3 regions of the Marinilactibacillus sp. GCM10026970 genome follow, and region 3 is predicted to be linked to each of the others. Evidence: predicted binding sites of a transcription regulator. Region 3 holds the regulator's gene; each other region holds the start of a gene.
What was found. Region 3 encodes Rex, which represses fermentation and respiration genes when NADH is low (regulators of the CRP and FNR family bind a similar motif). Its sites were predicted from a motif close to TTGTGAANTANTTCACAA; they were not measured.

Region 1 (10,392 bases), on a different contig from region 3:
TTGGTATATATTCATAAGATAGTCTTATGTTTACCCTAATCTTTTATAAAAATAAAATTTCGTTACCCCTTTAAACGGCATGTCTTCAAGTATACCAAATACTTCGTAACCGTGCTTTTTATAGAAACCTTCTGCTTGGTAGCTTTTTGTAGAAAGTGTAATGTGGATAATATCCATTTCTTTTGATCTTTTTTCAACTTCTTTTAAAAGCTTACTTCCTACCGAGTGACCTCTATAGTCGTCTTTGACTGCCAGCATATTGATATGAACATTCTGGTACTGTTTGCTTCCAATAATTCCGCCCGCTAGATTTTCTCCGTCATAAGCGCCTATAACGATTTTCTCGGCGTTCCGTTCTGGTACTTGCTCAAATGTATCTTCATTCTGCTGGTCAAAGATCTTTTCAATCTCTAGTTCTAACTTCTCAAATTCCATTTCTTTTAAGTTGATCATTTAATACCCTCCGTAGTTCAACTTTTTTTATGATTATGCTTTCTTTTAATTTGTTTCTTCTATAGAAGCGTTTCTTTTTGAACTTATAATTTACACTTAAGCTTTACAGATCAACTCCGTTTTCTCAGCGATTTTTTCGTCATACGCATTTGAGATAATACTCACTTCATTTATTTCAAATGATTTGACTGTGGAATTAATATGAAATTTCGAGCTATCACAAAGCAGGAAAGCTTTTTTAGAATTTTTGATCACGTTTTTCTTTTTATTGGCTTCGACGAGATTAGGTGTACTCACACCTTTTTTGACATCTACACCATTTGCACCTAAAAAAGCCTTATCAAAATTAAATTTTTGTAAATTGCTATCGGTTAAAGGTCCATTGAGCGAAGAAATATTTGGATTAAAATTACCGCCAAGTATAATCACTTCCGCTACGATATCTTCAGCTATACCTAATACACTCGCATTCGTTGTAATAATTGTGATTTTTCTATTGATAACTTTATTTAAGAATGCCGTACAAGTTGTTCCAGAATCTAAGTAAATCACTTCTCCATCGTTGATTTGATCTAATGCTAAATTGGCGATCATTTCTTTTTCTTTGGAATATAAAGATTGTTTAGTCTTGATCGATAGCTCTACCGCTGATGAAGCTGCTTTAACAGCGCCTCCAGTCAGCATAATAATTTTACCGTTCTTTTCTAGCTCCTTTAAATCTCTCCTAAGCGTAGAAATCGATATTTTTGGGATGAGCTTATGTAGACTTTCAATTTTCAAAATACCTTCTCTATTTAAATTTTCTAATATCTTTTCTTGCCTTTCGTAAGGAATCACTATTTTTTCCTCCTTTTATTTAAATGTATAATTCTATTTTAACACCTTTTTGCTTTACTTGAAAAAAATAAGATCAATAGATGCAAAGCACCATTGATCTTACTTATTTATAGACCGAATCAGTTTTCAAATTCTCCGATTTTCTCTACTCTTTTTGAATGGCGCCCACCTTCATACTCGGCGTCCAGCCATTCTTTGACGATCAGTTTAGCAAGTTCTCGCCCCACTACTCTTGATCCAAAAGCGAGGATATTTGTATTGTTGTGTTCTTTAGACAATTTTGCGCTATACGGTTCGCTACAAACCACTGCACGAATACCTTTGAACTTATTGGCTGCAATAGAAATCCCAACACCAGTACCACAAATCAAGATACCTCTTTCAAATTCGTCAGAAAGGACTGCTTCAGCAACTTTTTTACTATAGTCAGGATAATCTACACGGTCTCCCGAATGTGCGCCAAAGTCTTCTACTGTGTGCCCTAGTTCAGTTAAATACTCCACGATAGTTGGTTTTAATTCAAATCCTACATGGTCTGATCCTATAGCAATTTTCATTATACACTCACCTCTTTATCTTGTTTTAAGCGGTCCAATATCTCTTTATAAGACTGTTCTTTACCAAATAATGTCGATGTTCCTAAGACAAATCCATCTACGCCTATTTTTGCCAGTCTTTGAATAATGGGTTCTGAGATGGCACCATCGACCATAAGTTCAAAGCTAAATGTCCCCTTGAGTTCAACTAACTTCTTTATTTTAGGATCTACATACGGAAGATATTTCTGACCAGCGAATCCAGGATTAACGGTCATGACCATTAAATAATCAATCAGTGGTAATAATTCCTCTATTTGATGGATGGATGTTCCAGGATTGATCGCAATACCAGCTGTCTTTCCTTTTTCCTTTATTTTAGCTAATGTTCTTGCTGCTTGGATATCTGTTTCAGGATGGATATAGATGATATCCGCTCCTAAATCTGCGAACATCTCAACATAATCACCAGGATTAGAGATCATCAGATGCACATCTACTCGTTTATCTGTGCTTTCTCTTATTGCTGTTACATCCTGGGTGCCCATACCAAAATTAGGTACAAAGTTTCCATCCATGATATCAATATGGAAAATATCCGTTCCCGCAGCATCCAATGCTTTAACTTCTTGTTCAAGATGATTGAAAGAAGCACACATCATCGAAGGGCAAAATAACATTCATCTTCCTCCTGTCTTAACTGTTTAAAGTGACTATTTTAATAGCCCAATTTCTTTGTTTTGATTCGTTACGCCATATTCAACTGATAATTCTTTGTCTTCTGTTTCTGGAAATACAACAATCACATCTGTTTCTTTACCATTCGTTTTTACATAATCAAAATCTACTGATACGAGTTTCGTATTGTAGTCTACTGTATCACCTTCCGTGACGTTTAATTCAAATCCATCACCATTCAGTTCTACTGTATCAATACCGATATGGATCAAAACATCTTGATTACCTTTTGCCTTAATCGAGATGGCATGTTTAGAAGGAAATACAGAAATGACTTTCCCTTTAATCGGCGAGTAAATATCGTTGCTGTCTGGTTCGACAGCAAATCCATCACCCATTAATTTTTTTGAAAACATCTCGTCGTTCACTTCAGATATTTTTTTCACAGTTCCTTTTACCGGGTTGTAAACCGTAAGTTTCTTCTCAAAAAATTTCATATTAAATCCTTTCAAAACTATTATTTATTCTGCTAGTTTTTCATCTTGTCTCGTAAAGAAGAAGGCTAGAATCCCTGATACAACTAACGATATTGCTAAACCAATCATTGCGTTGATAAAGTTAGAGTTGTTTTCAGTTACAAATGCTGGGAAAGTTGTAACACTACCAAATACGAATGCATTTGTAACAACTTTTGTCAGCCCTAGATAGGCTCCACCAACTGCACCACCAATAATTTGTGCCAAAAATAGTTTTTTGTTTTTCACTAATAGACCGAACAAGGTAGCTTCGATGATTGCAGATAGAACAATTGTAATCAATCCTGTTACTGCAAAGCCTTTTAACTTTTTATCTTTCGCTTTAAAGTAAATACCAATTGTTGTTCCGATAACAGCAAAGTTACATGCGAATGTGAATGGAACGATATAGTCGAATCCGTAAGTTGAAACGTTATTGATCATAATCGGATTAACGGCCCAGTGAATTCCTAGACTTACAAGCACACTCCAACCACCACCAATGACGATTCCTGTTAGAATACTACTTCTTTCAATCAACCAATTAACCATTCCGGCAACAGCCTCTCCGCTATAAACACCGATCGGTCCAATAACAATAACGGTTAAAGGAATCATGATTCCCAAAGAAATCAATGGGATGATAACGAGCTTTAATGTATCTGGGATATGTTTATCTAGGAATTTATATAGATAGGAGAATGCCCAGATTGATAAGATGATTGGTACAACTGTAGAGTTATAGTTCATTAATACAACAGGGACTCCGAAGAAGTCGGTCACTACACCATTACCTGCATCTCCCATCAAGCCAATAAAGTCAGGATGGATCAGCGCCGCTCCTATCAAAGCTGATAGATAAGGACTGGCCCCAAATCTTCGAGCAGAGGTAAACGCTAACAATACTGGTAAAAAGTAAAAAACACTCATTGAAGCAACGAACATGATTGAATATGTGCCGCTGTTCTCACTGATTAGTCCCAGTTGAACACCTAAAATTAATAGACCTCGTAAAATACCTGAACCTGCTAATGCCGGTAGTAAGGGTGCAAAAATTGCTGATATCGCTGAAAAGATATTACTGATGATACTGCCTGATTCTCCATTAGAAGCATCCGTTGATATGTTTCCATTTCCTTTGATAAGGTTTTCAAATTCATCGTACAATTTTGGAACTTCTGTACCGATCAAAAGTTGATACTGTCCTGCTTTATTGACAACATTGACTACGCCTTCAATATTTTTAACGGCTTTATCATCAACAATCGATGTGTCTTTTAAATTAAGCCTTAATCTGGTTGCACAGTGAGTCATATTAGAAACATTTTCTGGTCCACCGATTTCATCTAATACTTCCTGTGCCATTTTTTTATAGTCCATTTTAATACCTCCTGATTTGTTAGAACTAGAAATCTTATCTTAAGATAAGATTTCTAGGACTAGTTCGCTAACTTTAACACCGCTGTTTTGATTGATAATATTTTGGATTTTATCCATACCGATACGGTCGATTTTTTCATCAATTAGTTTGATCATTTTCAAGTTACGCTCACATTCAGCAACTGGATCTTCAATAATCGGGAAAGTATCAAAATAAATGGCAGAGTCGTAATTGTGTAATTTAGCGTAGTAAATGAATTCAAAAGTTTTCACTGGACTACTTGTACCAATCATCAAGCCATCATCGTTTAATCCGTATCCGTCATTCAAGTGGACTCCGAATAATTTATTACGGCTTCCTAATATGCTAGCGCCATATGCCGGATTTTCGTGTTTCATCAACATATGACAGTAATCTAATGTAATTCCAACGTTTTCACGATCGATTTCACTCATCATGGTCATTGCAATTCCCAAACTATCTATGAAAGCATAAGCTCTTGGCTGGAAGGGTTTGTATTCAATACTTAATTTCAAGTCAGGTGCATAATCTGCAACTTCGATAAAGCAATTTTTGATTTGTTCCCAGACTTTTTCGTAATTGATTTGGAATGAATAGTCAAATCCATCAAAGCCTAACCATACTGTAACGATTTCTCCGTCTATAGCGCGGCAATAATCAGCAGCTTCTTTACATAATTGAACAGCTTGTTTAGAAATTTTTTGATCTGAATTTCCAAGTTCTCCATTGATAAAATCTTTTCTAAATCTTAAAGCAACCCCATTAACTTTTAGGTTATTTTTTTCCAGTAATGCTTTCATCTCTTCTGGAGAAAAATCATTTGTGTGTTCCGGGTAATTTAAATCTACATGTGTTAATCCGATACGACTAAATTCTTCAAATACTTTTTCTAAATCATTATCAAACTTTGGTAAAAATGAATTAATTCTAGTTGCAGTCTTCATTTCATGACCTCCAATATTTTTGTTAAACACATAATAGCACTTTCAAAATTCAAAAACAACCATTTTATTTCATTTTAAATCATATATTTCCATTTAATTTCATTATTAATCAATTTTACCTAGTAGCTAAGGACTACTGGATAAAGAAAGAGGCGTAATCATTTTCCTGATTACGCCTCTTTTAATCATCGTATTTAGTTATTCTTATATTCGGATCCACACTAGTCTAGATAAACATGATCTCCTCTGTTCATCCAAGAATAGACTAAACCGATCACCAGACCGCCACCTACATAATTACCTAATGCTGCAAAAAATAAGTTTGTTGCCAGAGCGGTACTTGTCATTCCAGCTATTGCTCCACCTGAAGCAAAATAAGCCAGTGGGAAGGAAGAAAAGTTGGCAATGACGTGCTCGAATCCTAAAAATGCAAAGATAAAGATAATAAAGATCATAGCCATGACTTTTCCAGCATCATCTTTCATACGAATCGTACAGTACACTGCGGTATTTACGATAACGTTGGCAAAGATCCCTTCTGTGAATACTTGAAGCGGTGTTTTTTCGAGTTTATGCTCTATTGCAGTAAATAAGAAATGATCTGCTGGGAGATTTTGAAAAGTTGAAGTTAAAGAAACAAGATAGCTTGCTAAGATTCCTCCAATTAAATTAAAGATTAGGCACGCGAATAATATCATGACGGCTTTCTTAAATGTAAGCAACTTGCGGTGAACACCGATGGTTGTGTACATCATGTTTGAGGTTCCTAACTCTGCATTCATATAGATAATCATGACAAGTGACCAACTGAACATGAATGAGTATAAAAATTTCCCAGAACCGTGTGCTACTTTTTCAGCTGACTGGGCGGTAATCACAGCGATAGCCGTTCCAAGTGTTAGAAAAAGTGTGGCTAGCATGGCTCTTACGATATAACGAGAAGGACTCTTCTCAAATAATTGCTTTTTCTTTTCGATACTTGTTTCTATTGAATAAAATAATCCTTGATAATTGGCATCCATTATAATCCATCCCTTTTGTTCAACATTTCACTATATAGGTATTTTACCACCAATTGAATCAATTGAAAATAGGATTTTCAAAATACTTTCAGAAAATCGGTTTCATTTTCACTCTATAATTTAAGTGATCATTTGTTTTTGCCATTAAGAAAAACTTTCTCTTTATCACTGACACAATCGCTTATTTTCAAAAAAATAAAAGTATCTACTATTTTCTAATTGAATGATAGTAGATACTTTATATAAATTTTGATAGTTTTTTTTATGTTCCATTTGAAATAAACGACTTTTGAGTAGTCAAATCAATGTTGTTCAAATCATCACGAAATACTTTTGGACTATAAACTTTCAATTCGTATTTTCCTTCAGGAATTTCAATCGTCAAAAGACTTTCCTCTTCATCATACTCGAGCTCATAGTCTGTGTAACTTTCTAAATATTCAAAGGGCGTATCGTATAGATCTTCATATGTACTAACTCCATAATAGGTCAAGCCTCTTTCATCAAAGCTTAGGAAGAGTCCACCGTTAGCACGAGACATACTATACATCTCTCCCTCTTCAACTGATTCTTTTATGTATTGATCCACTTCTGATGAGGATTCTATGCTACATGCAGATAGAAGCGCTACCGTTAGCATACTTTTACTTATAAGTACTTTTTTTAATTTTATCAACTTAAAACCTTCTTTTCTATTTACTTGTATTTTGAACATATATGTACTGCTTTCCGTAGGTTCCCCTAATCATTAGATATTTATTCATTTTCCCTCTTCCATTCTAATCAAGTTACCATACAGAAAAAAACTAGTCAAATGACTCTGTTTTTAACAAAACAAAAAAGAGACTTATAGAAGCCTCTTTATTGACGAGTTATTTGGCTGGTCTATATCCTGCTTTTATAGCTTGAACTTCTGTGATAAACATGGCTTTCGGTTTTGTTGTCGTTTTATAGTACTGAGAGTTTGGTATGTGATAAATTTTATTGTTAGATCCTTTTATCAATCCTTTTCCTTTAGTATCTACATACTTTTTATTACCATCTCTAAATATATTGTTGATTGTTCCAGGAGCTTTGTTTCCTTTTTTGACTAGCTTGACTTCGATTCCTTCAAGTCTGAACCCAAAGCCTACCGTTCCAGCAGCTTCCCCGTTTTTAGCCCAACCTTGCCAACCAAATGTTTCAGAGTGAACGCGGTAGTACACATCGTATTTTTTCTCCATTTCACCCGTAAGCTTGATCTTGATGGCTTCTAATCTCTTCGATTCTCCCTGTGTACCACTAACCTGTCCATTAGATTTCCAACCTAACCAGCCTTTTGACTGTACATTGGTCTGATAAGTAATACCTCCCTTAAACTCAGGGTTAGAGAGTTCGATCTTAATCGCCTCTAGTCTTTTACCTTTTCCGACTGTACCTGAGGTTTTCCCGTTATTTACTTTCGGCTGCCACCCAGAAGACTGCATAAGCGTTGAGTAGTTCACTTTCATTGGTTCTTTGGTTTTGGAACGAGTAGCTACTTTAGTAGTACTTATGGCTGTTTTAGGTTTGATAGCTTTAGATACTGCTGACTGGCTTGTATACATCAATGGAACTGTTTGAGCTTCAACTGTAGTGTTTGTATTCCAACTAATCCCAACCAATAGTAATGCCGATGTCATAATACTTACGACTAGTTTTTTCATCTTTTAACCTCTTTTCTTATTTAAGAAGAGCATAGCATAAGGTATCGTCTTTTCACCGTATAGTTGTGAACAAAATATTCACTTTTATTTCAAACTATATCTATTTAAGTGTTTATTTTAAATAAACTTATAAACAAATATTTTAATTAAAATAGTGCTAAATTTAAACGACTAACCCTTTAACTTCACTATACCTTTTTAATTAGACAATTTTATAATTCAATCTATTTAGTGAGTTTTTCATTCTTTCGTAAGTTAAGCTATGTTTGTATTAATATTTAATGTACTCTTACTATTAGAACAGTCTTTCATTATATCTATTATCATTTTTTATAAGATCTATTTTAAACTTATATTGAACTGTTAATCGATTAGAATTTACTGTTACTACCATTTTAAGGAGTTTATCTCAATGCAAAATATGAAAGTCATTTTTTGGCTTATCTGCTTTTTCCCTATCGGTTTGTACTTTATGTTTAAAGAAACAGACTGGTCACGTATCAAGAAAATCATTATTGCTATTATTGGTACATTTGCTTTAGGCTATATGCTATCAACTGGAACTATATTTGATTACCAATTATTTTCCGGTTTATTATTATGTCTATCTGCTATTACTTATTTTATCTACGCAATTATAAGAAGGAAAAAGAAACGTTCTTCTTTATTGGTTTTATTATTCGGTATACTTCTTCTAGGTGTATCTACTACGTATATTTCAGTAGAAACAGCCGAAGCCGAACGCATTGCTGAAGAACAAAAAGTTGAAGAACAACGAATTGAAGAAGAACGTGTTGCTGAAGAGCAGCGATTGGAACAGGAACGTCTTGAAAAAGAAAAACAAGATGATATTGATGAAAAAACAAGATTAGCTGAGATTGCTATTAAAAGAGTAGAACAATCACCTACTCGCAAGAATGCTGAGTTAGCCAATAAAGCTATCGCAGCCATACCTGATGGTAATCAAGCTTTAGTAGATCAGCTACTGGCACTAGAACCAGAAATTGAAGCATATGAGTTAGCTCTTGAAGACGCTATTAGCAAACTAGAAGTCGCTGAAGAATCAAACTCTAGAGAAGATTATGAAGCTGCGGTATCTATTTCATCTACTTTATCTCCAAGTGACTCAGGGTTAACTGCTCGTTTATCAAAACTAGATACTTCCATTGCTGAAGTTGAAGCGCAACAAGCGGAGGAAGAGCGCCAAGCTCAAGAAGCCGAAGAAAACCGTATCGCACAAGAAAAAGCGGACCAAGAAGCTGCACAGAAAAAAGCTGATGAAGAAAAAGCGGCCGCTGCTACAAGTAGCGAAAGCTATAGTTCTTCTGAAAGTAACGGCGATTCCAATAATAATAGTACTCAAAGTACAACTCCAAATGCTGGCGGACAGACTTATGTTCAACAAAATGGTGAAGGTGCGATAAAAGGATCTGTGAATGGTATTTATCATATTCCTGGAAGTACTTATTATGGTAGAACTAAAAATGTAGTACAATGGTTCAAAACAGCTGCGGAAGCAGAAGCAGCCGGCTATAGAGCACCTGAAAGGTAATAGGCTATCGACAAAAAAGAAGGAATCATCGAAGTTACGAATAACTTCAATGATTCCTTCTTTTTTGAATTTTTAAGCTATCCAGCGCTACTTTCTTTACTTTTCCTACGGTCGAAATTATTGACTAAATTTTTCATAAAGAAAGAGAGCGCCAGGCGCTCTCTTTTCTATTTATATTGGTTATACTCTACTTTCAGATTTAGACATTTTCACTGTGTTAGATCCTAACAATCCAGCTACTGAAGTCAAAATCATGCTTAGTAGTAATGCTATAAATGCCCAGATTGAATATTTAGATCCAGCATCTGTTGCTTCTTCTGCTTGAACCCGTGCATCTTGAATCGTTTGATCTACTTGTGTTTGTAGGTTTTCTACTTCACCACGTAGGTTTTCGATTGTTGTTTGTGCTTGTGTAGTGGTGTTCTCGTAAGCTTCAACGATGTTTTGAGTTGCTTCATCTGCTTCTTCTTGCGATAAGTCAGTATTTGATTCAACTGCATTTGCGATTGCATCTTCATCCGCTGCATCACCAATTGTTGTCGCTCTTTCTTCTAAGCTATCTAGTAAATCAGAAATAATTGAATCAGCGTTATCTGGATTAGTAACAATTTCTTGTCCAGCTGCCGCTACTTCATCTGTTGCTTCAGAAACTTGACCTTGTAAATAGTCAGGTTGTAATTCAGGAATGTCTGTATCTTGTAATACAGAATCTACTTGTGTTTGTAATTCATCCGAATCTACATTTTCAACACCTTGTGCTGCGCTTTC
Region 2 (10,392 bases), on a different contig from region 3:
TAAAGAAAACTAAAACTGAAAAGTTATAACCTTTTCTATAATTCAATTATATGTGGACACCATATTTTAAGCAAGCGTTTTCTTTGTTGTTATATCAACGTTTACAGTGTGTAATCCATTACATATGCGTCGTTGTCACTTATCTAGTTCAAAAATTTTTTTCATTATAACTCTTCATTGAATTTATACATAAAGAACTTATAAAAAAGCAACATCTATCGCTTAAAACCATAAAAAAGGAGCATGCTCAGTCACATGCTCCTTTTCTTTATTTGAATGAAAGGTACATCCGGTCGATCATGTTCGTGATTCTTTGACCGATTTCTGTATAAGTTTTAGTTGGAAGATTCGCTAAAGATACTCTTACGGTCCATTTACTTGAACCAAAAGCCTCAGACTTCAATAACATTAATTGCTCTTCTCTTGCGAGTTTAGTGACAATGTCTGTCATAGACCAGTTGGTTTGAATATACTCGACGAAGGATTCTTCATATTTTTCTTTCAACCACCATTCGAAGTCGATTTCACAATAATAAGCGGTATTTAACTCTTTAATCGGCATTCGCATGCCTAGAGAATCATATAGAGCTTTCCCTCTCTCCTGACAAATCCCAATAACTTCTTTTTTATAAACATCTTCTGTATCCAGTAATGCATACAGACTAAACAAAGTCATCATCACTTGCTGTGGAGCCGATAGACCTGCCGCATGATTCAAAGCGACCGACCGACTATCAGCCACCATCCGGTCAATAAATCGAATTGATTCAGGATCTGAGGTAAGCGTTGCATAACGATTATTTAACTCGGCTTTCTTATTTTCCGGGAGTCGAGCCAATCGATCATCGAATATATTTTCTTTTGCGACTGCAATCGTCCCTATTCTCCATCCAGTTGCACCAAAATATTTTGAGTAAGAATAGATGCACGCTGTATTATAAGGCAAAACAGTAAATAACGAAGTAAATTGATTCAAGAAAGTGCCATATACGTCATCTGACAGAATCATCAAGTCTGGATTATCTTTTTCAACGATATCAATTAACTGATCAATCGAGTCACCATAAATTGCGTTAGCAGTAGGATTACTTGGATTGACGACAAAAACCGCTTTGATGGCCTCATCTCTTAAACGATCCAACTCTTCTTTAGGAAACTGATAACTTGTTTCTCCATTAATTGTCACGAGCTCTGAGCGAATATAATGTACATTAAATCCGTACTCAGGTAGTTCTGGTATTTCCATATAAGGTGCAAAAGTAGGAATCAGTAAAGCAATGGTATCCCCTTGATTTAATAAGGCATTGTTCACTAAAGAATTGAATGTATAAACAATTCCCGCTGTTCCACCTTCTACTGCAAATACATCGAATGGTGCACTTTTTGAATCAAATAATTCATGATGCAAATACTGTTTGATCGGTTCTTCACTGGCATTTAAAATACGTTCTGGATGTGGGTAATTGTCTCCAATCACATCATCTAGCATTTGTTTCAACCAAGCTTCTTTTGACAACCCCATTAAGTGGTTACCTTTTTCCCAGATCTCTCGAAGTAAATCAGCTCCTTGCGTCTTTTTGGAGTCTAAAAAAGTTTCGAACCTTTTTGATCTACTATCATCTTCCTTGATCATTCCAGCGATTTGTCTGTTTTCTCCAAGCATTGTTTCTTTGACTGCAAATTCCCCTAATAGGAAAAAAGCTTCTCTTGGTATAGGTGCCGTCCAGTTCGGGTTCCCTCTACCTGCATTCAAAAATTCTTTCGTATTAGGGGTTTTTTGCATTTGCTCTTCTAAATAAAGATTCAATTCAAAAGGGCTTAGACTTTCAAGATCCTGCTTCAAAATTCCACTCCTAGTTTTTTTGTAATCATTTTATTTTTTCTCCACTTGTAATTGTAACAAAGATATTGAAAGACCCCAAGTCTATAGAACATTAGACAAAAAATTTATATAAATTCTCATATAAGCCTCTTATTATGTGAACAATTTAATGAATAAACGAGCTGTTCAGCAAAAAGACTAGCCTTCCTATAAATCAAGAAGGCTAGTCTCTTATTTTCTAATATTGTTCGAACCAATCAGTGATCGCATTCATTCTTTCAAGGCGTAGATTGGGTAGACCCATTCTCGAAAGTCCATGACTGGATTTGGGGAATGTGATCAATTTTGTATCGACCTTATGTTTCTTCATCGCGATATACATTTGCTCTGCTTGTTCTTGTGGACATCTTAAATCTTCTTCTCCATGAATAACAAGTAGCGGTGTATTTACATTCTCAGCATATGCTAGAGGAGACATTCTCCAGAGTTCTTGCATCTCGCTGAGATCATGTTGCAACTGAAATTCTACGAAATGAGGGCCAATGTCACTTGTTCCATAGAAACTAATCCAATTAGAAATACAGCGTTGTGTAACGGCGGCCTTAAATCTATCCGTATGTCCAACAATCCAGTTCGTCATGAATCCACCATAACTACCACCTGCAACATATAACTTTTCTGTATCAATTTCCGGGTGTTGCTCTAGAACGTAATCTGTTCCAAGCATTAAATCTTCATAGTCTTTGTTACCGTAATCACCTAAGATTGAAGCAACAAAATCCTGACCATAGCCATTTCCTCCGCGCGGGTTCAGTAAAATGACACCATATCCTTGAGCAGATAATTTTTGCATTTCATGGAAGAAGGTTTCTCCATAACAAACTTGCGGTCCACCGTGAACATAAAGAATTGCTGGATGTTTTTCTTTTTTTTCAACGGGAGGCATATACCATCCTTGAATATCCCAGTCGTCTGCCCCTTTATACCAGAACATTTCTGGTTCCACGATTGTGTATTCAGAAACCACATCCGCATTCGGATCATATAATTTTTCAATTGCACCAGTTTTTAAATTTAGTAAGCCAACCTCACTCGGAATCGTTGCTGTCGAGTATGTCACAGCCACTCTATCTTGTTCATCTGTTAGCTCTCCACCAGTGAACTGAACTTTCTCATCGACAAGTTTCTCTAACTTCCCTTTTCGATTCCCCTTATAGATTTGCAACTTTCCGTGTTCTGTTACTGGGAAAAGATAGTTTTCATTATCTAGCCACTGCACTGGAAAGTCAGATACATTCTGCTGGAAATCTCCGATGATCGTATCACCTATTTCCGCATCCAAGTTTTCGGTTAAACAGACAAGTGTTTGTTGATTTACATCGTAGCCATAAAGCTTGGCTTGCGATACAAATGCAAATTTAAAATCATTCCCTACTAAAAGATAGAAATCTTCAGCCTCGTTTGCTGCTACAAACTGGAAACTACCTTGGGGAATTTCTTTTGTAAGGGTAGTTGTCTTTTTTGATTCAATAAAATACTTATAGACGCTCCCCCCATAAACCCATTCATCTTCTGGATCTAGCTTGTCAGAAACCAAAAGATAACTTTCATCTTTTGAAACATAGCTTAATCCAACTGGACGATCTTTTTCCAAAATAAGCTGGTCATTTTTAGTCGCGATATCTACTTTTTTGATCTGATAAGTGAGATCTACGGGATTAACACCTCTTCCATCCATTTTATATTGAAGGGTCGTAATAACTTTAGGTTCTGGGTGCTTTTTCTTGTCTTTCATCTCTTCATTTTTATTGGCATCTGAATCTTCATTTGTTTTCTTTGAAGTCTGATAATAAACACTTGCACTATTACTAGTCCATTCATACGAAAATACACCATTTTTTTCTGAAGTTAATTGAGAAGCTGAACCTCCAGATAGTGAAATTAAAAAAATTTGAGTTTTTTTATCTTCTGTATTATTTGAAAGATAGGCCAACCACTTACCATTAGGAGAAATACTGATTTCCACATTAGCAGATCCACTATCTCCCCAGTGGGTTTTCTCTTCAGTCTTTTGATGTACACTATAAATAGAGGTACGGTATTCATTTGTTTGTTCTTTCAGATTCGTTTCGACAAAAAAAACATGATCTTTCCACACTTTTGGTTGTGAAACAGTTTTTAAATCAAATAGGCTTTCTGGTGTTAAAGTTTTCAAAATCAAATCATCCTCCATTTTTAGCGTACATTAAAATATAACTATTCATTATAAAACCACTTTAAATACTTAGCTTACTACATATTTAAAAATTCAAAAATAGCTTCAACATTAGTAAAATGAATATAACTACTTATCTATTCTAATTTACGCATAAATAACTTAATACAATTCTGCCACTCCTACGTTAGATAGTCAATAGTATTTAATGATAAATTTCTAATCAAATAAAACTACATGTATATTCAGCTAATTACCAATAATTTCTTTTGATTATTTGATGATAATACTGTACTCAATTCAAGTTTGTGATATAATGAACTTGTAAGGGATAGTTTAATTTTAAGAGGAGCGTGTTCACATGAGTTCACTAAATGACAAACAAAAAATCATCTTAATCGGGGATGGCGCCGTAGGATCTAGTTATGCTTACTCTCTGATCAATCAGAATATCGGTCAAGAACTAGGTATTATTGATGTTAATCGAGACAAAGCTGAAGGCGATGTGATGGATTTAAGTAGTGCTCTCGCTTTTACCGCGCCTAAAAAACTATATGTTGCTGATTATGAAGATTGCTCAGATGCTGACTTGATCGTCTATACTGCTGGCGCAAATCAAAAACCTGGAGAAACAAGACTTGATCTAACCGAAAAAAATCTACGTATAACTAAGAGCGTTGTGGATAGTGTTATGGCAAGTGGTTTCAATGGTATTTTCTTAGTCGCAACAAATCCCGTAGATATTTTGACTTATGCCGTATACAAATGGTCTGGGCTACCTTCTAAACAAGTTATTGGTTCTGGTACTTCTTTAGATAGCGCTCGGTTCCGTCAAGCGATTGCAAACCTTTTAGACGTCGATGTAAGAAATGTTCACGGTTATATCATCGGAGAACATGGCGATACTGAATTCCCAGTTTGGTCTCATGCTAATGTAGCTGGTCTACAAATCAATGAATGGTTAGAACACAACCCTGATACAGATGAACAAGCGCTGGTAGATATCTTCTTCTCTGTAAGAGATGCAGCTTATACAATCATTGAGAAAAAAGGCGCTACTTTTTATGGTATCGGTGTTTCTCTAGCAAGAATCACTCGAGCGATTTTAAACAATGAGCACGCTGTTCTTCCGCTATCTGTCTATCTGGAAGGTCAGTATGGAGAAAATGATATTTACCTTGGTACACCCGCCATAATTAATCGTGGTGGAATCAAAACGATTATTGAAATTCCGTTAAATGATTCTGAAAAAGAGAAAATGAAACATTCAGCACAGACAATCAGAGAACACTTGGATGAAGTAATCAAAAAGAGTCCTGATTTAGCTTTCGAATAATGACCTTTAGCATGAGTCTACATAGATTCATGCTTTTTATTACACTTTAAAGAACGGGCATTTACTGTTTATTTATTTTTATAGAGGATCATTATTGACGGTTAAAAAAGATCATTCGGATAAATTATACCCGAATGATCTTTTTTAACTTTTTCTGCTGAGTAATTGTTTAGTCAATTGATAAATAATCTCTTTCTCTTTCGTATCTGGTAAAGACAAGATTTTTTTCAATGATTTTTCCGTGTATTTTTCTGCTAGTCGTTTCGCTTCAATTATTCCATCCGATTCAATAACCAACTGACGCACTTTTTTTGCCTCTTCTTCTGTCATCTGTTCTTTCTTCTCTAGTAAAGGGAGCAACGCACGACGATTTTTTCGCATGGCAAAAATTAGTGGTGCAGTATAAATTCCTTGTCTAACATCTTCTAGAACCGGCTTACCAAATTCCTCTGAGGATATTGTGTAATCCAAAATATCATCTAATATCTGAAAGGCCATCCCCATATGACTACCTATGTGATAAGCAATCCTAGCTCTCTTTTCTGTTAATCCACCTTCAAGTGCTCCCGCATAGCACGATAAAGCAAATAACTGTGCTGTTTTTCCAGATATTTGTGTGAGATATTGTCGGATTGTCATATCCGTATGATGATACAGCCTCATCTGATCCAGCTCACCCATTAAGATTCGTTCCATTCCTTTTGTATTGATTTCAAACTGCTGATTACTTTTTGCATATTGTGCAAGTAATCGAAAGGAGACTGTAAACAAATAATCTCCTGCATAAACAGCAGCATTTTTTCCATAACGAGACTGAATCGTTTCCTGTCCCCTTCTTTTTGGTGAATCATCTATGATATCATCATGGATCAGCGTGGCTGTATGAAGCAATTCGATTGAAGCAGCTACTGCTTGTGCTCGTTTTGCATCATGTTCTGATCCGAATGTCGAAAAAAGAAGAGTATACGCTGGTCTTAGCATCTTCCCGCCTTTATTGAAGACATCTTTTAAAACGGTTTCCACTTCTTTGTTCCGCATCTGAATCGAACCTTCGATGAGCTTAGTTACTTCTCCTAGTTCGGTCGCTAATTCAGGATACGGTTCCCATATCGAATGTAGTTTCATTGGTATCTCCTTTTAATCCCATAAGTTAAAAAAAGTGAAAGCGAGCTGTTTCCCCCGCCTCCACTCTGTTTAGTTCTATTCAATTTTTATGTGTGTATAGACGTACTTTTTCCATACCAGATGGTGCCCGCTTTCTTTTGTATCCACGGAATGACATAATAGTCCAGACCGAATGCTCGACCGGATCCATTCATTAACGCGATGGCTACAAAGATAAACCAGATGTTTACCCAGTAGAACATTCCAGAAAGTGTAAATGATAAAACTAAGCCGATGGTTGCTGCGCTCGTTAACCAAGTGAATAATCCAAAAATTAGAGCTAATGCAATCGCGATTTCAACACATGTCATAAATTTCTGGAAGAATAGAGCCATTTCTGTATTAGGTATCAAAATTTTCATTATACTCTCAAACCAGCCAGGTGCGTGATCTAAAATCATCATCGGCTGTTCTCCGTACGCATAGCTTAAACCGAATATTGGTTTCGCAACCTCTTCAACAGCTTCTGAAGCTCCGGAAGTTGGATTTTGAAGCCATGAGAATGGCAGCAGTACCTGATCTTTAAACCAACTCTCCGACCCTAATATACCAAACGCTTTCTTCAAACCTTCTACTAACCACATGCTACCATAAAATACCCTTAGAGGAACACTCCATAAAACATTGCCATATCTAGAAAGGTGTCCGCGGAAAATATTTCGCTTGTGTTTGATATGGAAAAATTCATGAAAGATGTATTGTGTCATATAATAGCCTGACCGAATATCAAAGAAGTACTTTAAATTCACAATATGTTTCATCAAAATAGCAAGAAAACCGCTTAAATGAATTTTATCGAATAGGTAGGCTACACCATAGGTTGATCCTACGGACACCAACGTACCTTGATAATTCGATTCGTGAGGATGTTTTTCTCCACCTTCTATTTTAGCCACAATATTTTTTGCTGCTGTGTGTCCTGTTTGTTCCGCTGCTTGAACAATCTGTGGTGTAGGTTTTCCGTTTTCTTCATAGTAAACCAAGTCTCCAATGACATAAACGTCTTCTAGATCTTTCGCTTCCATATACTCATTCGCAACTAATCTTCCAGCACGTGCTTTTTCAGTTCCGAAATCTTCTATATCTGAATTTGCTTTTACACCGGCTGCCCAAATAAGTGTATGCGTCGCTAGTACTTCCTCTGTTTTCAGTTCAACTGAATGCGCCGTAACATTGACAACTGGCGCTTCCGTTAATATGCGTACTTTCTTTTTACGTAAGTATTTTTCTACTTTACTAGAAGAAACTTTAGGAATCGTACTCAGTATTTCTGGAAGTGCTTCGACTACAATTAATTCAATTTCACTCGCATCGATATGATATTTTTCTGCAAGGACAGGTTTCCAATCAACTAATTCCCCAATCATTTCAATTCCTGTTAAACCAGAACCGCAAACAACGAATCTAAGCATTGCTGCTCTTTTCTCTAAATCGCGCTCTCTAGCAGCTAGAGCAACAGTATCTTCTATATGACGTCTGATACGAACAGCGTCTTCCCATGACCATAGCGTAAAACCATTTTCTTTAACACCAGGGGTCCCAAAGTCGTTCGCTTCTCCACCCATACCAAGTACAAGATAGTCATATTTGTATTGACCATTTTCTGTGACCACTGTTTTGTCATCATGATTAAGTTCAATAACATTATCCGTAACAAGTTGAACGTTTTTTCTTCTAGAGAATAAGCGCTGTAAATCATACTGGATGGCATCTGGTTCAACTCTTCCTCCAGCAACCTCATGTAATTCTGTCATATAAGTATGATATGGATGACGATCAATCAAAGTAATCTCTACTCGATTGTTTTTCTTCAGCTTTTTTGAAAGTAGTTTCGCAGCAGATACTCCCGCAAAACCTCCTCCAACAACAACAACATTAATCTGTGGCATAATGGTATACTCCTTTAAGATACTTATTATTTGTGAATTAATTTCAATCATTATTGATAATTTATTCACAAATTAATTTACATGTTTATTATAACTAATATGAGATAGTTTGTCTATATAATCTTTATTTTCTTTTTAAATTCACCCCTTAAGCTATAAATAGAGAAGTTTACTACCTTTTATCAGAAAAAGAAAATAATTATTAACAATTATTTGTGAATATATAGACAATATTATTTTAGTGTTGTATACTACACTTGTTAAATACTTATCAAGAGAATTCTTCTTTTGATTATCATACTTATTATGGAGGGAATACTATGTTTATCAAAAAAGGTATCATGTTCGCAACAACATTATTTGCTTCAACAATCGTATTAACAGCTTGTGGAAATTCGGATGATTCAGCATCTAACGCTAACGAAGGCACAACAGAAGAAACCTCTTCTGCTGAACTACAAGATGGCACTTATTCTTTAGAAGAAGAAAACTTTGATGAAAATGGCTGGCGCGTTTTGTTTGATTTAACTGTCAATGACGGCAAAATTACAAAGTCAAATTACGATTATGAAGATGCAGACGGAAATTTGAAATCTGAAAATGAAGAGTATCAGAAAAATATGTCTGAAAAGGTTGGCGTTGGTCCAGCTGATTATATTCCTCAGTTAAACGGAGAATTGGAAGAGAAACAAGATCCATCTGAAGTCGATGCTGTATCTGGTGCAACACATTCTTCTGAAAGCTTTATCAAGTATGCCAAGCAATTAGTTGATGCTGCTAAAGAAGGCAATACAGATACTATTGAAGTGAGCAACTAATCTAGGTCTTTCATCGCCTATCGTTTTGAATTATAATAGGAAAAGAACCTTACGGTAAGCAGACCTTGGATAATCGTCTAAGGTCTGCTTTTGTATTCAGTTTTATTTTTAAAGGAGTTCATATAAATGAAAAAAACTAAGGGGTACCATGCTTTTTTACTTTTGTGTTTCCTATTGTTATTTGTATCAGGTTGCGGTCCATTTACTTCTTCCGATAACCGAAATCTGGCAGCTACACCTTATGAAGAAACGGAATTTTTAATGGGAACCGTTGTGAGGATAGCTATTTATAATAAAGATTCAGAGGCTGTTTTAGATGTTGCTTTTGATCGTATTAAAGAACTTGCAGGATTTATTACAACAGAAGAAGATGGAGAAAATTCTTTGATTTCTAAAATCAATGAGCAAGCCGGTAAAGAACCGGTTGCCATATCAGACGATCTTTACAAGCTCATTAAATCAGCTGTAACTTATAGCGAAGAAACAAATGGGCGCTTTGATTTAACGATTGGTCCTCTTACAAACTTGTGGAGAATTGGTTATCCTGATGCTCGATTACCTGATCAAGTTGAAATTGATCAAGCCTTGGCACTCGTTGATTATCATAAGGTTGTCCTTAATGATCAGGATCAGACTGTCTTTTTAAAAGATCCTGGTATGCGTCTGGATCTTGGCGCTATCGCAAAAGGATTTATTACAGATGAAATCGTCCAGGTGCTAAAAGAAAACGACGTAAACACGGCTATAATTGACTTAGGTGGGAATCTGTTTGTAATGGGTAAGAGCCCAAGAGATGAGCAAGCCGAGTGGCAAGTAGGTATTCAAGATCCTTTTGAAGATCGGGGGACTATTCTTGGATCATTACCGGCTAGCAATGAATCTATTGTGACATCCGGAGTCTATGAACGTTTCCTCGAAATTGATGGCAAACAATATGCTCATTTAATGAATCCTGAGACAGGTTATCCTTTTGATAACGAACTCGCTGGAGTCAGTGTCGTTACAAAGGAATCTATTGATGGAGATGGATTGTCTACTTCTCTTTTTTCAAAAGGATTAAATGAGGGCCTGGATTTTGTTAATCAGCTAGATGATGTCGATGCTATTTTTGTTACTAAAGATAAAGATGTTTATGTATCTAATGGATT
Region 3 (10,392 bases):
GAGATTCTTCTCGAATAATGTCTTCCACAAGCTGCTCGATTTTTTCTTCATTTTTGACTGGATCATTGAACGCAAGATCCATTTGAATCGCACTGATTTTCATTGTTACTGCCTCCGATCTCTTACTCAAAATTATCCGCTATATTTTTCTGATTGGTTTTCAACAGGTACTGATACAGCGCTCCATACAGATTTGCTTCATTTCCCAACTCACTTTGTACAACTTTTGCTTGAAAGCCGTTAATTTCTGTCATAAAATCTTCAGCAAATAAGTGATCAACTGCACGCTGAATCCCTTCAACAAATAGCGGTTCTTCACTCATACCACCACCAATCACAACCACTTCAGGATCAAACATGGTTTGGAAGTTCATGATCTGAGCTGCAATGATCTGACAGTATTGTGAAAATAGCTGTTCTGCTTTTTGATTGCCTGCTTTGATTTCTTTGAAAAATTCTATTCCAGAATAGTGTTCCGGATTTTCCCCAAGAGCTTTGGCAGCTCGCTCAACCAGTTTCACTGCACTAGCTTTATTCGCAAATATTTTATCTTTAGCTAACGGTGACTGGCCATCTATTCTGATCATGGAAAATTCCCCTGCTGCTAAATGATGTCCTTTAATCAACTGGCCATTAGCGATAACCCCTCCACCAATGCCTGTTCCTATGATCAGTGCAATACCATCTTTTATACCATGCAACTTACCTTTCCAAACTTCTCCAAGGGCAGCACTCTTACCATCATTTTCAATCACAATAGTCTGATCAATTTTTTCTTCCAATTTTTCTTTTAAATTCATTTGATGAATAAATTCAAGTGATCCTCCGTGAATAGCGTAACCTGTATCTGAATCGATGATTCCAGGCATACTGAACGCCACTCCAGAGACGTCATTTTTGAACTCGCTGTAAATCTCTCCAATGGCATCCATGAAGTCTTCCATATTTTCTTTAGGAGTCTTCTTCTTGCCCTTAGTCAAAACCTCTTCTTCGTTCATTACGGCATATTTGATTGAAGAGCCGCCTACGTCATATACTAAATAGTTCTTCATTGTAATCCTCCAACTTTAACCCGATTCATCTTTAATGGTTCTTTCTACATTATCACTACTTTACCATTTTACAAATTTTCTTGCTCCAGAGCCATTATTCGAATAAATCATTTCTATTCATTTTTATAATATGTCATCGATTACATCCTATATTATGCTTTAAATTTGTAGTGATTTTATTCTTTATTTGAATTTCAACAAATTTTAGTGTATAAATAGTATATAAGAAGTAAACGATTTCAAAATAACTATTTGATTTTGGATTTCCTACACGGTTGTTACATCGTAATGTAAACGTGTACAAATTGTTGAGTCGTTTATATATTAATCCAGTTTACCTAAAGAAGGAGAAGTTATTATGTCAATGAAAACAATTATGTTAGTGTGCGCTGCCGGAATGAGTACAAGTATGCTTGTATCCAAAATGGAAAAAGCCGCTGAAGCCGATGGTGTTGAAACGGATATCTTCGCAGTTTCTGCCAATGAAGCGGATAGTTACCTAGCTTCTAAACCTGTAGACGTTTTACTTCTAGGCCCTCAAGTTAAATTCCTTAAAAAACAAATGGAATCAAAAGTAGCCGATAAAGGTATTCCAGTTGAAGTCATTGATATGAGAGATTACGGGATGATGAACGGAAAAAGTGTTCTAGACAGAGCGTTAGCTTTAAGCGAATAATCCTTTTCGCACCGTTTAGACTTATCGAGCGCTTTTTAAGAAGGAGAATTGTGTATGTCGGATAGAACTGAAAAACAAGAAGAAATGCTTCAAACAATTATGGGACTAATTATGCATGGTGGAGACGCCAAAAGTAATGCAATGGAAGCCATTCATGCAGCTAAGGAAGGTGACTTCGAGACGGCCGATGAGAAACTCAAGCTCGCAGATGATGCGTTGATTCAGGCTCATCATTCACAAACGGGACTTTTAACCAGAGAAGCCTCTGGTGATAGCGTTGAAATGTCACTTTTAATGGTTCACGGTCAAGATCACTTGATGAATGCGATTACCTTTAAAGATATGGCCGTAGAGGTCATTGATCTTCACAAACGTCTTCAATAATCGTTTATTATAAATTAGTAAAAGAGCTCAACTACCCTAAAAAAAGTAGATGAGCTCTTTTAGTATATACCAAGATCAGTCAATCTGTGTTTAGCGTTTAGACTACTCTTTAATTTTGAGAATGATTTTTCCAATATTCTCATTATCTTCCATTTGACGGTGTGCTTCTATTGCTTCTTCAAATGGTAAGACCGAATGAATGATTGGTCGGATGGTTCCTGCTTCAATGAGTGGCATCGCATGCTCTACAAATTCTTGTGTAAGTTTCGCTTTATACTCGTCGCTTCTTGGAGTCAGTAAAGTGCCTTTCAAAGCAATTCGTTTTTGTAATAGTTCCATTAAGGAGACGTTTTCTACGACCGTTCCGCCTAGCGTTCCAATTAGTATCCAGTTAGCATCCAGTCCAGCGCTTTGCATATTCTTCTTCCAGTAAGAAGCTCCGATAAAATCTAAAATGACATCCACACCTTCACCAGATGTAACCGAATCAATCACTTCTTCAAAAGCTTCTTCTTTGTAGTTGATCACAGTATCGGCACCTAATTCTCTTGCCACTTCTAATTTTTTTTTGTGACCTGCTGTCGTAAAGATTTGTGCCTGGCTCAAGTGACGGGCGAGCTGAATCGCTGCTGTTCCTACACCACTACCTCCAGCATGAATCAATACTTTCTGCTCTTTTTGTAATTCTCCTAACCAGTATAAGGTCTGATAAGCTGTTAAGAATACTTCAGGTATTGCGACGGCTTCTTCCATAGATAAGGATTCATGAAAAATAATTGCCCGGTCTGCAGGCATTGTAACGTATTCTGCATACCCTCCTTGGTTAACGAGCCCGGTTACACTTGTTCCAGGAGAGAGTCTTTTATCCGAAGAATGATTTTCGACAACTACCCCACTCACTTCTATCCCTAAAATTGGATAAGGTTTTGAAAGTGACGAATTTTGTCTGGTCAACGTGTCTGTTCGGTTGATACCGGCGGCTTTCACTTCAATCAGAATTTCGCCTTCTTTTGGCTGAGGTTTCTCTCTATTTTCGATAATCAGCTGTTCTCTAGATCCTGGTTCTTTAATTGTCCATGCACGCATGTTTCTCACTCCATTTGATTTGGTTTTCCAATCTTACTTTAAATCAAGAAGTTTAAAAATATCCAATGAAATGATTGGGGATTTTTATTGCTTATAAAACTAGTTGATTAAAATGTTCTTTCGATTTCTTTTATGCGTTTGTATAGTTCTTCGTTTACTGGTGTAGGAACGCCATATTGTTTGGATTTCTCAAGAATGGTTCCTGCAAATAAGGCGACTTCTGTTTGTCTTTTTGCTAGACCATCTTGTCTCATAGATGGCATTCCCTTAGGATCCACCGTATCGATGATGTCGAAAGCATTTTGTACGTGTTGTTCTTTAAGAGGAATCCCTTCCGCTTGCGCAATCTCAACAACTTCCAGCATAGCTGCTCGAGCTTGTTCATGGTAAGCCCCACCCGTTTGAATGCCTTCATAGGTCGTTTCATGTACCATAACGACTTGATTAACGCCAACATTCATAATGAATTTTTCCCAGATTTTCAGCATAATATTTTCTTCAATGACATATGGAAACTTTGCTTCATCGAAAATGGCTGAGACGATATTGAGTCTGTTCATTTTTTCAGGTACATCGGCACCAATTTGTAACCAGCCTTTTACTTTTGAACGCACATTCTGACCTTCTCTTGTCGCATCCATCCCAATCGCTACTGTTGGGATCACTTTTTCCTGCCCAAATCTGGCACCTAAAATATCTTCACTACTGATTCCATTGATCAAAGATAAAATGGTGGTTTGAGGTCCGACTTGATATTTCATGGATTCCATCCCACTATCTAACGTCAAAGATTTCGTACAGACAATGACTAAATCAGATGGATCGCCTTGCTCGGTTTCCAGTACATAATTAAAATCGCACGGCGAGCCGTTTAAAGTAACACCGTCTCGCTCATAGCGTTCTTTTCTTTCTTTGCTTACAATGACTTTGACGCGGTCTTTGCCGAGTGCTTCTGAAAGGTGTTGTCCGTATAGTATGCCTAGTGCGCCTAATCCTACTATCGCTACTGTTTTATTGTTCATAATCTATCCCCTTTGATCATTCTAGACGGTACTTCGTACTTTTATCTTATCATATTCTTTTTACGCAAAGCGAAAAAGCTACATCCCATGAAAGGATGCAGCTTTTTCTTTAAGTCATAAAATTACATCATGCCGCCCATTGCGCCTGGATCCATTCCAGCTCCTGGAGCTTCTGGTTCAGGAATATCAGCAACAGCTGCTTCAGTTGTAAGAAGTAATGCAGAAACAGAAGCTGCGTTTTGTAGTGCTGAACGCGTTACTTTTGTAGGATCAATGATTCCTGCTTCTACCATGTTGACCATTTCTCCAGTAGCTGCATTGAAACCAATACCTGGTTCTACATGTTTCAGACGTTCTACGATTACGCTACCATCAAGACCTGCATTGAATGCAATTTGACGTACTGGTTCTTCAAGCGCACGAACAACGATTTTAACACCTGTTGCTTCGTCACCAGTTGCTTCAATTTCTTGAAGTTTGCTTAAGATATTGATATAAGCCGTACCACCACCAGCGATAACACCTTCTTCAACTGCTGCACGTGCAGCATTCAAAGCATCTTCAATACGTAATTTACGTTCTTTAATTTCTGTTTCAGTAGCTGCTCCAACTTTGATGACAGCCACTCCGCCTGCAAGTTTTGCAATACGTTCTTGTAATTTTTCACGGTCGAATTCAGAATTTGTTTCTTCTGCTTGTGCGCGAAGCATTGCAACACGTTGCTCGATGTTACCTTTGTCGCCAGTTCCTTCAACAAGTGTTGTGTTGTCTTTTGTAACAACCGCTTTACCAGCAACACCTAATTGATCAATCGTCATATCTTTCAAGTCTAGTCCAAGATCATCAGTGATCACTGTACCATTTGTCAGAATCGCGATATCTTCAAGCATACCTTTACGGCGGTCACCGAAACCAGGTGCTTTAACTGCTACAACATTCAACGTTCCTCTGATTTTGTTTAATACTAAAGTAGGCAATGCTTCTCCTTCAATATCGTCCGCAATAATCAGTAATGGACGGTTTTGTTGCATAATGTTTTCAAGTACAGGAAGAATATCTTGAACAGAAGAAATTTTCTTGTCTGTAATTAAAACGTATGGATTTTCAAGGTTAGCTTCCATTTTCTCATTATCTGTTACCATGTATTGAGAAAGGTAACCACGGTCGAATTGCATACCTTCAACAACGTCAAGTTCTGTTTCGATCCCTTGAGATTCTTCGATGGTGATGACGCCATCACTACCAACTTTTTCCATAGCATCTGCTAGTAATTGACCAATTTCTTCGTCTCCAGAAGAAATCGCAGCGATCTGAGCGATGGATTCTTTACCTTCAACTTTAGTAGAAGCTTCATGTAGTGCTTCAACAGCTTTTCTTGTTGCCATTTCGATTCCGCGACGGATTCCTACTGGATTTGCTCCAGCTGTCACGTTTTTCATTCCTTCGTTTACGATAGCTTGAGTTAAAACAGTTGCTGTAGTCGTACCGTCACCAGCGATATCATTTGTTTTGCTTGCAACTTCGGCTACTAATTGAGCACCCATGTTTTCAAACTGATCTTCAAGTTCGATTTCTTTGGCAATTCTTACACCGTCGTTAGTGATTTGAGGAGCACCGAAAGCTTTATCTAAAATAACGTTTCTTCCTTTGGGTCCTAATGTTACTTTTACTGTATTTGCTAATTTGTCAACTCCACGTAGCATAGCTGCACGTGCGTCTTCAGAAAATTTGATATCTTTAGCCATGGTTTCCATTCACCTCTTAGTAAATTTTTTGTTCGATTTTTATTTTTATATTGTAAAATTGATTTGACCTTATTGATACGAATGCTTTACAAGTGTGAAAAACTATTCTACTACAGCAATGATGTCTGTATCTTTAAGCACTAGGTAATCTTTACCTTCGTATTTCACTTCAGAGCCTGCGTACTTTTCGAAAATAACCTTTTCTCCAACAGCAACATCGACTTCTGCACGTCTGCCGTCTTCCAGTACTTTACCATTACCTACTGCTACAACTTTTGCTGTCTGTGGCTTTTCTTTTGCCGATTCTGGTAAAACAAGTCCACTTACAGTTTTTTCTTCTTCTTTGATGACTTCTAGAAGAACACGATTTCCTAAAGGTTTTAACATGGTGTTATCCCTCCGATAATTTTTTAGTTGATTAGATTCGTGTTAGCACTCTAAGTGTCCGAGTGCTAACTCCAATACTTAGTATATTCAAAACGAGGATTTCTTGCAAGCCTTTTGATGTTAAAAAATCAATTAAAAATCTCATCTGGAATACGCTTGGTTTTTATGTTAAGTTACTAGTATTGTCAGCTTTGACTGAACGTTATGATAGAGCGAGGATGAGTCACATGGACACAGACAACAAAAAGAAAACCGGACTACAAATCGTATTGATTTACATTATGATTCAATTCTTAACGATCTTATCTAGTCAGTTATTACCTGCTTCTCTACAGCCTACTGGGGGAATTTGGTCGAATATCCTTTTATTTATTTTAGGTGCTGGGCTTATAATCTTCCTAGATAGAAAAAAACGATTCGATCTTTTCTTTGAAAAACCCTTCAGCTTACAGAAATCTAAAGTGATGATCTGGGGAGTGGTAGGATTCGTGATTGCAGTTGTTTCCCAGTATATCGCTACACTTATTGAAGTGAATTTCTTAGGAACACCGATCACCTCACAAAATACCCAGGGAATCCTTGAAATCGTCAAGCGTTATCCTTATTTCATCGTGATTGTTTCCATCGCTGGCCCTATCATGGAAGAATTTGTTTTTCGAAAAGTTTTATTTGGTTTAAGTGTTGGAAAAATCGGTGGTGTTGGCGCCGCAATAATCAGTTCTTTAGCCTTCGCTTTGATTCACTTTGATGGTAGGATTTTGGTTTATTCCGTTATGGGGCTTGTCTTTTCTTGGCTATACTACAAGACCAAAAATATCTGGACACCCATTATCGCTCACTGTTTAATGAATACATTCGCTATACTTGTAGAATTTTTCTTATAAAGAACGCGTTTTATGAAAGGATTTTCTGATGACAACCAAGCAACTACTCACTTATATTTTCTTGAAATACGCTATGTTTGCCGCACTGATCTATGTAACAATTAGTTCCGTTCAAAGAGACGGTTGGGACTTTTTCCCTATACTGTTTGTCTTTCTAGCTACCCGGGACTTTGTTCAAGGAAGCCGTTTAGTGCAGGTCTACTATAAAATCAAAAAAAATTATAAAGTCTAAAAAAACTGCAAGCTGCTCGTTCAAGTTTTTGAACGAATAGCCTGCAGTTTTTTTATCTTTTTAGTCTTCTTCGACGAAAAGTTCTCCTGTATCTTCATCAATCATGACTTCATCTTCAGCTTCATCTAACTCTTGATAATAGTTGATGAAATAAATCAATGTTTGAAGTTCATTAGTCAAATCGACATTATGTACTCGGATGTTATCCGGCACATTTACTCGAATAGGGGTAAAGTTCATGATTCCTTTCACGCCACCTTCAACTAATTTGTTCGCCATTTCTTGAGCGATTTCTGAAGGGACCGTCAGTATCGCAACATCTATCTGCTGTAAATCAAGTTGTTCTACCATCTCATCAATATGATAAACAGGTACGCCCTGATGAACCGTACCAATCAGTTCTTTATTCACATCAAAGCCCGCACTAATTCTTGTATTATTGCTACGTCTGAAATTATAGTTCAATAGTGCTTGTCCAAGATTCCCAACGCCAATTAAAGCGACATTTGTCAGGCGATCTTGATTGAGCGTTTTGCTGAAAAAATTCATTAGTGCTTCGACGTCGTATCCATATCCTCTTTTACCTAACGCTCCAAAGTATGAAAAGTCTCTTCTGATTGTTGCGCTATCTACTTTTACGGCTTCACTCAATTTTGCTGAGGATACTCGACTCTTCCCGGCTTCGTGGAGAAAACGTAAATAACGATAATAAAGGGGTAACCTTCTTGCAGTTGCTTTAGGAATCTTCTTTTCTACCATGCTTTTTCTCCTTTATGGTTTAATTGTCTTTTCTGATTGAAAGGTTAATTCTATTTAAGTTTATTTTATGAATCAGATTTCACAAGTGTAAGAGATGTTTCATTAGTTATTATAGCATGTAAAACGGAAAATGAAAGTTAATATGACCATAAAATAAGCGTTTGTAGCCAGGATAACTATACTCGCTAACAATATTTTTGGGTAGTTTGTGAAAAAACATCCGTTTAATAGACGATTTGACTCAATATTTCGACTATTTTAAGCAACCGATTACATAAAAAGATTTTTAAATTTCTCGTATTCTGTTACCTGTATATCATTCTTTAGATATGCTACACTTATACGGAAAAGCACTTAGTCTATAGAGATAAAAAGACCTAATAATCCAAAATGAGGAATTTAAATGATTTTATTACAAACTCAGAAAGTTGCACGTCACTTTGGTGCAGAGATTTTGTTCGATGACGTTACTCTAGAAATCAAGGAAGCTGCCCGAGTCGGACTAGTTGGAAGAAACGGCGCAGGAAAATCGACTTTACTACACATTATATCTGGACAAGAAGAGCCCGATGCTGGCCGTGTGAATAAAAAAAAGGAATTGACTATCGGTTATCTGGATCAACATACCGGCCTAGAATCGACTAGAACTATATGGGAAGAAATGCTAACTGTTTTTGAATCTGTGATTCAACTCGAAAAAGAAATGCGTCAATTAGAAGCTAAAATGAGTGATCCTAGTCTCCTAGAAGATCAAGAGAAATATCAGGAACTACTCAAACGCTATGACATCATGCAAGAATCCTTTAAGCAACAAAATGGATACGGCTATGAAAGTGAAATCCGCTCCGTACTTCATGGTTTCCGTTTTTATGAAGAAGACTTTTCAATGCCAATCTCTCAGTTATCTGGTGGTCAAAAAACACGCTTAGCGCTTGCCCAATTGCTATTAGAGAAAAAAGATCTCTTAGTTTTGGATGAGCCCACTAACCATTTGGACATTGATACGCTAGCTTGGCTGGAAAAATATCTTTTAAGCTATACAGGCGCTCTACTGATTGTCTCACATGACCGCTATTTTCTAGATAAGGTCGTCAATGAAATCTACGAAGTGAGTAACGGAAAGGTTCAACACTTTACAGGAAACTACTCCAATTATTTGAAACTAAAAGCAGAGCTTATTCAAAAAATGTGGAAAGAATACGAAAAGCAGCAGAAAAAAATCGAGAAGACTGAAGACTTTATCAATCGGAATCTTGTTCGGGCTTCTACGACTAAACGAGCACAATCCAGAAGAAAAATGCTAGATAAGATGGATAAAATGGGTAAACCTCAAGATGACGAAAAATCGGCTAACTTTAATTTTTATACTGAAAGAGAATCAGGTAGCGTTGTACTTCAAACAGAAGAGCTTATTATAGGATACAACGACCATGCCTTGTCTAAATCCATCAATTTAGATATTCGAAAAACAGATGCGATCGCTTTAGTTGGTCCAAATGGAGTCGGAAAAACCACCTTGCTCAAAACACTGGTTGGTCAGATTCCAAAAATAGCTGGTTCTATCCAGTTTGGTACTAAAGTGGATACTGGCTATTATGATCAAGAACAAACCTTGCTTCATTCAACAAAGCGTGTTTTAGATGAACTGTGGGATGAACATCCAACAATTCCTGAACAATCTATTCGTACGCTACTGGGAAGCTTTTTGTTTTCTGGAGATGACGTTGAGAAATCCATTTCTTCTTTAAGTGGTGGTGAAAAAGCACGAGTTGCTTTAGCAAAACTAGCTATGGAAAAAAACAATTTCCTTATACTAGATGAACCCACTAACCACTTGGATATTGACTCCAAAGAAGTTCTGGAAAACGCACTGATCGATTTCGAGGGAACGCTTTTATTTGTTTCCCATGACCGGTACTTTATTAATCGTATGGCTACTAAAGTTCTTGAAATCAATCAAGATGGACTTACACTGTATTTAGGTGATTACGATTATTATCTTCAAAAGAAAGAAGAACTCGAAGCTTTATCCGCACTAAAAAACACAGTAGAAACGAACCAGCCGAATCCTGCTGTATCATCCGCTTCTGCGCCATCTAGTGGCTCTGACCGGGCTCAGCAAAAAGAGCAACAAAGGGAGACACGTCGTTTAGAGCGATTAATAG

Region 1: ACFP65_RS08480 (formate/nitrite transporter family protein) is a predicted target of Rex. The motif match lies at 6,403-6,420, and genes of this name have one in related genera.
Region 2: ACFP65_RS02720 (FMN-binding protein) is a predicted target of Rex. The motif match lies at 8,480-8,497, and genes of this name have one in related genera.

Annotation. Positions count from the first base shown of each region.
Region 1 is NZ_JBHSUL010000027.1:208,520-218,911, forward strand. It holds gene ACFP65_RS08445 (GNAT family N-acetyltransferase) at 31-453, opposite strand; gene ACFP65_RS08450 (DeoR/GlpR family DNA-binding transcription regulator) at 550-1,290, opposite strand; gene rpiB (ribose 5-phosphate isomerase B) at 1,410-1,847, opposite strand; gene rpe (ribulose-phosphate 3-epimerase) at 1,847-2,506, opposite strand; gene ACFP65_RS08465 (PTS sugar transporter subunit IIA) at 2,540-3,001, opposite strand; gene ACFP65_RS08470 (PTS transporter subunit EIIC) at 3,026-4,399, opposite strand; gene ACFP65_RS08475 (sugar phosphate isomerase/epimerase family protein) at 4,439-5,365, opposite strand; gene ACFP65_RS08480 (formate/nitrite transporter family protein) at 5,587-6,387, opposite strand; gene ACFP65_RS08485 (hypothetical protein) at 6,650-7,063, opposite strand; gene ACFP65_RS08490 (hypothetical protein) at 7,260-8,072, opposite strand; gene ACFP65_RS08495 (hypothetical protein) at 8,485-9,624, shown strand; gene ACFP65_RS08500 (YrzE family protein) at 9,805-10,392, opposite strand, start outside.
Region 2 is NZ_JBHSUL010000007.1:5,141-15,532, reverse strand. It holds gene aspD (aspartate 4-decarboxylase) at 269-1,843, opposite strand; gene ACFP65_RS02740 (S9 family peptidase) at 2,061-4,037, opposite strand; gene ACFP65_RS02735 (L-lactate dehydrogenase) at 4,399-5,373, shown strand; gene ACFP65_RS02730 (polyprenyl synthetase family protein) at 5,518-6,498, opposite strand; gene ACFP65_RS02725 (FAD-dependent oxidoreductase) at 6,585-8,426, opposite strand; gene ACFP65_RS02720 (FMN-binding protein) at 8,747-9,244, shown strand; gene ACFP65_RS02715 (FAD:protein FMN transferase) at 9,371-10,392, shown strand, end outside.
Region 3 is NZ_JBHSUL010000021.1:1,029-11,420, reverse strand. It holds gene ACFP65_RS06350 (carbon-nitrogen family hydrolase) at 1-103, opposite strand, end outside; gene ACFP65_RS06345 (ROK family protein) at 123-1,052, opposite strand; gene ACFP65_RS06340 (PTS sugar transporter subunit IIB) at 1,411-1,728, shown strand; gene ACFP65_RS06335 (PTS lactose/cellobiose transporter subunit IIA) at 1,783-2,112, shown strand; gene ACFP65_RS06330 (NAD(P)H-quinone oxidoreductase) at 2,215-3,198, opposite strand; gene ACFP65_RS06325 (ketopantoate reductase family protein) at 3,306-4,220, opposite strand; gene groL (chaperonin GroEL) at 4,343-5,965, opposite strand; gene groES (co-chaperone GroES) at 6,068-6,352, opposite strand; gene ACFP65_RS06310 (CPBP family intramembrane glutamic endopeptidase) at 6,580-7,236, shown strand; gene ACFP65_RS06305 (DUF4305 domain-containing protein) at 7,265-7,468, shown strand; gene ACFP65_RS06300 (redox-sensing transcriptional repressor Rex) at 7,529-8,227, opposite strand; gene ACFP65_RS06295 (ABC-F family ATP-binding cassette domain-containing protein) at 8,631-10,392, shown strand, end outside.